Regions from separate parts of the Candidatus Corynebacterium faecigallinarum genome, predicted to be linked through region 2. Evidence: predicted binding sites of a transcription regulator. Region 2 holds the regulator's gene; the other holds the start of a gene.

Region 1 (4,419 bases), on a different contig from region 2:
CGGGACTGTGAACGGGGCCTCACCTGCACGGGTCGGGTTTGATGTCGGGGAAGTACATCAAATTCCGGTCGTCCGCGCAGATGAGGGCCGGCACACAGTCCCGCCGGCGTCGCGGGTGGCACACGGCGACACAGTCGTTGTCGGGACAGTGTCGGGGGGTGGCGTCAGAGGATTCCGGCGAGGGAGTCGTCGTCACCGTCGGCGAAGTCACCTTCGTGGTCGTCGAGGTAGCGCCGCCAGGCGGCCGCATCCCAGATCTCGATGAAGTCCACCGATCCGATGACCACGCACTCCTTGTCGAGTCCGGCGTAGTCACGGTGGGCGGCCGAGAGGGTGATCCGGCCCTGCTTGTCCAGCTCCTGCTCGTCCGCGCTCGCCGCGAGATTGCGGACATAAGCACGGGCTCGGGGGTTGGACCGTGAGGCGGCCGCGGCCTTCGCTGCCCGCACCTGGAACTCTGCCCGGGTGTGGACGGCAAGGCTGTGGTCCTGGCCGTTGACGACGACGAGTCCCTCGCCCAGCTGGTCCCGGAACTTCGCCGGCAGGGTCAGCCGACCCTTGTCGTCGAGCTTCGGGGTGAAGGTACCGAAGAACATGTCGGCTCCCTTCCCCGGCTGCCCGGTCCTCGTCAGGTGTCTGTGTTGCCGTGTGCAGTCTCTGTGAAGTTATCCCCTGGGCCCCATATCGACCCAGTGTGCCCCACAGTACCCCACTATCCTCCACCTGACTACCCACCAGGCCCGGGAAATTAAGGTTCTTTCGCGCGACTCACTGATCCGGCATCGATAAAACCGGTCATGAACTGCAGTAATAGTCGACGATATTCCGGTGGGGCACGGTGGGGAGAAAGTGGGGAAGAATCTCCTCCCAGGACCCCGGGACGCCCCAAAAGAGGCCCAATCCCCCCACACGCCCCCAGTGTCACCCGACCGCTACATCACCATCCCGTCCCAGGTCATCATGCTTTCTCCCCAGCACATGCCCAGAGTCCCCACCGGGAGACCGAATCGCCAGTGGGGCAAAGTGGGAGATGCAGGGCGACCATGGCCCACACACGCAAACAGCGGGCCACGGGATGTACCCGTGGCCCGCTGTGGGGAGTGACGATGAGTCAGTCAGTGAGGGAGGCTCACTCGAAGCGCTTCCGGAAACTGTCTTCCATCCGGTCAGCCACGCCCCCGTCGCCGCCATCCTTGCGCCCGGACTCGGTGGAGTTCTTCCGCGAGGAGGACGACGTGGACGAACCGGAGCGGAACGCCAGCAGTCCCCCGCCGAACATGATGAAGAAGCCGACGGCGGCCATCGCGACAAACCACAGGCTGTTCTGCGACAGTGCGATTCCGGCAATGAGGACGCACAGGCCGAGCAACAGGACAGCCACGGAACGGATTCCCACGGTCACCCCTCCGCCCCCCTGGCCGCCGCCGGAGCCCGAGGCCTGCTTGGCAAGGCTCGGGTCCTCGGCGATCAGCGCCTGCTCGATCTCCTGCAGCATGCGCCGTTCCTGTTCTGAAAGGGCCACGGTCGTCCTCCCCTGAAATATCGGGTGTCTGAAGTTGACGGCTCATCCGTCAAGGTGTGTCATCAGTGTCAACGCACAGTCTCGCGAAAAAGTTCCCGTACTGCCCACAAGCCTACCCCAGTGCGTTACGCACTACCTCATGCCACCTCCGGGAGGTATCCGACCGCCCCGCGCACCTCATCGAGAAACTCGCAGGCATCCTGGTAAACCTCGGTCACCACCTCCCGGGTGAGCCCGGCCTCGAGACCCATCTCAACCCGGGCGACGAAGCGGGCATGACGCTCGAAGACATCGCACCAGTCACCGAAGTCATCGGAGAGCACCCGCACCCGCGACCACGCACTACCGGCCGGCAGTCGGCGACGCTTCTTGCGCGCGTGTTGGATGATCGCACCGGCCGCTCGCAGCGCACCACGGTATGCCCAGGTCAGCTCCCCGTCGAGCTCCGGCTCCCAGCGACTACGCTCCAGCAGTCGCTCAGCCTCGATCACGAAAGTCTCCGGCAGCGCCGCCCCTCCCCGATGCGCCCGCGTCAGCCTGGCCACCCGTGCCGACGACACCCCGACACCGATGCCCGCAGCACCGGTTCCTGCCCCAGTGTTCGTGTCGTTCATGGTCTGCTCCTTTTCTCGGATACCGGAGACGATACGACCCCCGCCAGACAGGAGAATCCCCCGATTCACTATGTCGAACACATGTTCTAGATACTGGTGTATGCTTCCTCATGCACCACTCGTTTGGCAGGATGGACACGTGCCCGACGAACTCACCATCTCCGTGCTCGTCCTCTCCGCAACCGACTTCCGGACGCGGGTGGACGAGCTCGTCGACATCCACCTGGATGCCATGGGCTACCCGCGCAGCGCCCACCTCCAGCGGCGCATGCTGTGGACCAGCTGCTCCCAGCGCCCCGGTTTCGCCTGCGCCGTGGCCCTGGAACACCCCGCCGGCACCACCGCCAACCCGTCCGACCGGTCCCAGACCGCCCTCGGTGTCGCCTTCGGCTACCCCGGCGACGACACGACCTGGTGGTACCGGGAGGTCCACCGCGGTCTCCGGAGCAGTGGCCTCTCCCCCGACGACGCCTCCCGCACCCTGAGCAACTACGACGAAGTCTCCGAGGTCCACGTGCGTCCCGGGCACCAGGGACACAGGGTGGGACGCCGTCTCCTGGTCTGCCTGCTGGACCAGCTGTCCAGCAGCCAGGCCCTGTTGTCGACCCCCGAGGTCCCCGACGAGGACAATGCCGCGTGGACGCTCTACCGGGCGACCGGCTTCCACGACGTCCTGCGGAACTTCCGGTTCGGGACCGACCCCCGCCCCTTCGGGGTGCTGGCCTTGGACCGCAGTTGAGGGGCCCCGACCCGTTGCACCCCGACTAGCGCACCATGTCGTGACCGAACTCCGGCCCCCATGCCGGAGCCATCCCCAGGTTGTGCAGCACCTCCTGGGTCGCACGAACGTTGTTCATGGTCATGAAGTGCAGGTCCGGTGCGCCTTCGGCGATGAGCCGCTCGGCCATCGCCGTGGTCACCTCGATACCGACCTCACGGATGGCCGACGCATTCTTCTTCTCGTCACCGTCCGCCACCCTGGTGAACAGCTCCTGCAGGTTCGACGGCAGCGACGCCCCCGACAGCTCCAGCTGACGGCGCACCGACCGCAACGACGTGATCGGCATCAGCCCGGGAATGACCGGTTTCGCACCGTGCTCCGGATCCGCCTTGGCGAGCCGGTCACGAAGTCGGAGGTAGTGGTCGACGTCGAAGAACATCTGGGTGATCGAGTAACTCGCCCCGGCGCGCAGCTTGTCCAGGGTGTAGCGCGTGTCCGCCTCCAGGTCCGGTGCCCGGTAGTGACCCTCCGGGAAGGAGGCCACGCCGTAGTCGAAATCGGCGCATTCCGGCATGGAGCGCGCCAGTTCGATGAGGTCAACTGCGTAGTTCAGGCCTCCCTCGACCGGGCTCCAGTCGCCCATCGGGTCGCCCGGAGGATCGCCACGCAGCGCCAGCAGGTTCGTCAGCCCCAGTGCGGCGAACTCACGCAGGATTCCACGGAGCTCCTCCTCGGTGTGGTCCACCAGGGTGAGGTGGAGCAGCGTGGTCAACGGCTTGACCGCCAAGCGGGCGGCGACACGTTCGGTACGCTCCCGGCTGGACCCGCCGGCCCCGTACGTCACCGAGACGAAGCTGGCACCCAGGTCGTGGAATGCCTCCGCCGCCGACCACAGCCGTGCCTCGGCGTCGTCGTCGCGTGGGGGCATGAACTCGACGGAGAACGGCACGCGCCCGGGCGTCCCGAATGTCAGGGTGTCCGCCACCGCGACCTGCATGCTCGGCGCGGCAGGCTGCGGGGTGTCTCGGTGCGAGCTCCAGTAGTCTTCAGTGGCCATGGCACCCAATCCTAGGGGAATGCCCCGCCACCGCTGAGCACCTGCCCGTCGGACAACACACGACCCCCTACTATGGAGGGATACCGCGAGGTACCGACCCCCACCGCCGACATGAAAGGCACGTGCTTCATGGCCGACTCCCCCCTACCGCCGACCTGGTCCTTCGACAGTCCGCTGACCGAGGTTCCCGGTGCCGTCGATACCCGGCTCACGGCGTTCCTGACCCGGCAGGCTGCCGACTACGACGGTATCGATCCGGTGGTGGCACACGGCATCGCCGACCTGGCCGGGTTCATGCAGGGCGGCAAGAGGGTACGTCCCCTCTTCGCCTGGGCAGGGGTCCGGGCGGTACTGGAGTCCGGCGCCCCGGCGACCGGGGGCACAGGGGACGGGGCCGACCAGGTCCTGGACGCGATCAGTTCCCTGGAGTTCATCCAGGCCTGCGCCCTGGTGCACGACGACATCATCGACCATTCCGACACCCGGCGTGGCCGTCCGACCGTGC
Region 2 (4,419 bases):
TCCGGGGTGCCGGCTTCGGCGACGGCGTGGGCGAGCATGGCCGTCGTCGTCCCGGCGTCGAGGAACACGGTGCCCGACCTGGGGAGCAGGGCGGCAGCGGCACGCCCGATGCGGATCTTCGCCTCGGTGGAGGTCGAGCCGCGGAGCTCGATCGGGGTCTCGGTGGTCTGGTAGGTGTTCGTCGGCACCGCGCCGCCGTGGACCCGGTGTAGCGCCCCGTCGTTGTCCAGCACAGTGAGGTCACGACGGATCGTCTCGGGGGTGACGTTGAAGCGTTCGGCGAGTTCGGCAACAGTCACCCGACCGTTCACGGCGGTCAGCGAGGCGATCTGCCGTCGACGTTCCTCTGAGTACATGGCTTTCAGTCTAGGGGCAGGGGAGGTCCGCGGTCCGTAGGCCGGTAGGACAACGGGGGTGGGGTTTCAACCCCGGGGTAGGGCCCGGCGGTCCTCGTCGCGAACCGGGTAACGTGGTCTGCAGCACAGTTTTGCACCGATCGATGGCGGGAGATTCGACACCATGGCAGATACGGCAGAAGGCACCTCCGGCGTCCGGATTCTCACGGGGAAGTCCGTTGTGACCGGCACCGTCTATGCGCCGGTGACGTGGGCGACCGAGCGTCCCGAGCTTCCGGAGGCGGATGCAACGGTCGTCGAGGACCAGCGTGAGGCCGAGTTCGAGGCTTTCACTGCGGCGGTCGACACCGTCGCCGGTCGGCTCAGCGCACGCGCGGAGACGGTGGAGGGGCACGCCCGCCAGGTCCTCGAGGCGACGGTGGCCATCGCCCGGGACCGCGCGTGGGCGAAGAAGGTCAAGAAGGCGATCAACGCCGGGCAGACCAACCAGTACGCGGTGCGTCAGGCCACGGATGATTTCGTGGACCTCTTCCTCAAGGCCGGGGGTGTGATGGCCGAGCGGGTGACCGACCTGAAGGACGTCCGCGATCGGGTGATCGCCGAACTCCGGGGCGAACCGGAGCCGGGAATCCCGGAGGTCACCACCCCACATGTCCTGTGTGCCGACGACCTCGCGCCAGCGGACACCGCCACCCTCGACCCCGAGTTGATCGTCGCCGTGATCACGGAGAAAGGTGGGGCCACCAGCCACACCGCGATCATCGCCCGACAACTGGACATTCCGTGCGTTGTCGCCGTCGGTAAGGGGCTGGCGGACATCACCAACGGGACCGAGGTGCTGGTGGATGCTGCTGCCGGAACAATTGAGACCGGCGTGCCGGCCGAGGATGTCGAGCGTCGGGTCGCTGAGGCGGCGGCGTTGGCGGAGAAGGTCCGGGGCTGGAGTGGTCCGGCGCAGACCTCGGACGGTCACCGGGTGCAGTTGCTGGCGAATGTGCAGGACGGCGACACCGCCATGCAGGCTGCGGAGTCGGTCGCCGAGGGCATCGGGTTGTTCCGCACCGAGCTGAGTTTCCTCAGTGAGACCGCCGAACCGAGTGTGGAGCAGCAGGCAGAGCGCTATGCCTCGGTGTTGTCGGCGTTCCCTGAGGGCAAGGTGGTCATCCGTACGTTGGATGCCGGCTCCGACAAGCCGGTGCCGTACGTGGATGCCGAGGACGAGGAGAACCCGGCTCTGGGAGTACGTGGTCTGCGTATCGCCCGGGGGAACAAGGCGTTGCTGGAGCGCCAGCTTGACGGGATCGCTCTGTCGGTGGAGAGCACCGGAAGGGCGGAGCGTGGGGGGCAGACCTGGGTGATGGCACCCATGGTGGCCACAGTGCAGGAGGCCCGTTGGTTCGCTGAGCTGTGCCACAGTCGGGGATTGACCGCCGGGGCGATGATCGAGGTGCCGGCGGCGGCGATGATGGCCGAGAAGATCATGTCCCACCTGGACTTTGTGTCGATCGGCACGAACGACCTGACCCAGTACACGATGGCGGCGGACCGGTTGTCGTCCTCGCTGGCGTATCTCACCGATCCCTGGCAGCCGGCGGTGCTCCACCTGGTGCACACCACCTGTCGTGCAGGCGCGGTGACGAAGACCGCGGTGGGAGTCTGTGGTGAGGCGGCCGCCGACCCGTTGCTGGCCTGTGTGCTCGCAGGGCTCGGCGTCACCTCGTTGTCGGCGGCGACCCCGGCGTTGGCGGCGGTGGGCGCACAGCTGGGCGAGGTTGATTTCGTGACCTGCCGGGAGATGGCCGCCGCAGCGTTGGACGCTGAAGGGGCTGAGGAAGCCCGCATCGCGGCTGCGGCAGTGATCGGACGCTGACCCGCCCGGGAGCAACCGGTCAGATCTTGCGGAGGACCGCCACGACACGGCCGAGGATGTCGGCGTTGTCTCCCCGGATGGGCTCGAAGAGCTCATTGTGGGGGATCAGCCAGGTTCCGCTGTCGTCCTGCTGGAACTCCTTGACCGTGGCCTCCCCGTCGATCATGGCGGCGACGAATTCGCCGAGCTCGGCGACCTTCTGGGACCGCACCACGACCCAGTCGCCGTTGAAGATGCCGGCATCGCGCATCGACTCGCCGACCACCTGCAGCAGAAAGAGTTCGCCGCCGCCGACCAGTTCCTGGGGCAGCGGGAAGTGCGCCTCGACGTGCTCCTCGGCGAGGATCGGTGAGCCTGCGGCGATCTGACCGACGACGGGGACGAAGGACGGCGAGGGCATGCCCTCGGGGGCAGTCGTGGGGGCGGGGGCCGTTGCCGGCTTCGGCCCCGGACGCGATGAGGTGTCTTCCTCGAAATCCCGGATGTCGACAGCCCGCGGCTTGTTGTCCTCGCGGCGCAGGTAGCCCTTCCGCTCCAGCTCGCGCAGGTGGTAGGAGACCGAGGACGTGGAGTTCAGCCCGACGGCATCGCAGATCTCCCGGATGCTCGGCGGGTAACCGCGGAAGCGGGTGGCGTCCTTGATCACGTCCATGATCCGTCGCTGACGTTCCGAGAGCTTTTCGCGGCCCTTCGAATCGGTGGCGTTGGTCGCACGCGACCCCGACCGGCGCCGTGTCCCCGTTGTGCTGCCTGCGGAATCCGCTGGCGTGCTGCCCGCGGAATCCGCCGGGATCTGCTGATTCTCTGTCATTGTGACCCACTCCCTGACGTTGGTTGCCGACCCGCTGAACTGGTCGTTAGCTCGACCATACATCAGGTGGTGGACATGTTTCATCATTGTGTTCGAAAGATTCTCGATAAGGCTGGACACGTTCGAACGCGCGTGCTAGATTTTCGAACGAACGAAGGTTCTCGAACATGCGGGCGAAATTGAGGCGGTGTCCCGGTGTTCGTGTCCGACCCCGGTGGTCTCATGGGGTTGCCACGGTGTCCGAAGGTCGGCGCCAGTCCAGGAGAAAGAGGTCGTCATGGCTGTAGTCAACACCACTCGCTACACTGTAGTCGCTGATCGTCCCGTGTACCGGCGCCCCGATTGGGCCGGTCAGGATTCGGTGCGGTCAGCTTCTGCCGCCCCGTTTTCGAACACCTGGGGCAGTGGTGCGGTGCATACGCCTACCGTAGCTGACCGCGAACGTCGACGTCGGATCGCCTCCGGTGTGGAACGCCCGTTCGATGTTGCGAGCCGATGGGCCAGGATTCGCCGTCGAATGAACCTGGTGGCGGAATCGCCGGGTGTGTGTTTGCTCGCACTCGTCACTTTCGCTGCGCTGCTTGGTGCGGGTCCGGTGATCATCGCGGGTTCGGAGCCCGAGCCAGCTGTGGACCATCATCCTGCGGCGGTCGCCGGAATCGATGCAGGAAGCAGCGACCGCGCTACGCACGGTGGCCAGGCGGTGGATGTCGCCCCGGTGTCCACGGATACTTCGGCACGCTGACCTCTCCCACGCCCGCTATGGCATGACACTGTCAGCTCTCCCAGGGCTCATGACCTCCGGGGGTGTGCTCGGTGGGGTAGCGGTAGGATCGTGAACAACGAAGCGATCCGCCAACCTGTCACGAAGGGAGCACCACCGTGCTCTGCCCCGCCTGCCGCTCCGATGTGTCACGAGTCGTCGATTCCCGCACCGTGGAGTCCGGGTCCGCGATTCGCCGCCGCCGTGAATGCACGAACTGCAAGAACAGGTTCACCACTGTGGAGCGTTCGGTGCTGCTGGTCACCAAACGCAACGGTGTCACCGAGGAGTTCCGGCGCGACAAAGTCATCCGTGGTGTCGGTCGAGCCTGCCAGGGGCTCGGTGTGTCAGAGGATGACTTGAAGGTGCTGGCCCACGACGTTGAGCAGTCGATCCGTGCTCGACACGGTTCGCAGGTCGCCGCCGATGATATCGGCCTGGCGATCCTGGAACCGCTGCGCAAACTGAACGTCGTGGCCTACCTGCGTTTCGCCTCGGTCTACAAGTCCTTCAAATCCACCGAAGATTTCGAGCGCGAGATCGCCATGCTACGGAAGGCCTCGGATTCCGCCGATTCGACCGACCCGGTAGACCCGTCAGACCCGGTCCACCGGGCCAG

What was found. Region 2 encodes LexA, which represses DNA repair genes until DNA is damaged. Its sites were predicted from a motif close to CGAACANNTGTTCG; they were not measured.
Region 1: the regulator LexA is predicted to act here: its motif matches at 2,211-2,224, upstream of ACTXPP_RS08505 (SAV_6107 family HEPN domain-containing protein).

Annotation. Positions count from the first base shown of each region.
Region 1 is NZ_JBQQOC010000013.1:45,104-49,522, forward strand. It holds gene mraZ (division/cell wall cluster transcriptional repressor MraZ) at 165-596, opposite strand; gene ACTXPP_RS08500 (DUF3040 domain-containing protein) at 1,130-1,522, opposite strand; gene ACTXPP_RS08505 (SAV_6107 family HEPN domain-containing protein) at 1,660-2,136, opposite strand; gene ACTXPP_RS08510 (GNAT family N-acetyltransferase) at 2,276-2,875, shown strand; gene ACTXPP_RS08515 (methylenetetrahydrofolate reductase) at 2,901-3,854, opposite strand; gene ACTXPP_RS08520 (polyprenyl synthetase family protein) at 4,044-4,419, shown strand, end outside.
Region 2 is NZ_JBQQOC010000001.1:184,764-189,182, reverse strand. It holds gene ACTXPP_RS00845 (DeoR/GlpR family DNA-binding transcription regulator) at 1-356, opposite strand, end outside; gene ptsP (phosphoenolpyruvate--protein phosphotransferase) at 520-2,226, shown strand; gene lexA (transcriptional repressor LexA) at 2,246-3,037, opposite strand; gene nrdR (transcriptional regulator NrdR) at 3,920-4,419, shown strand, end outside.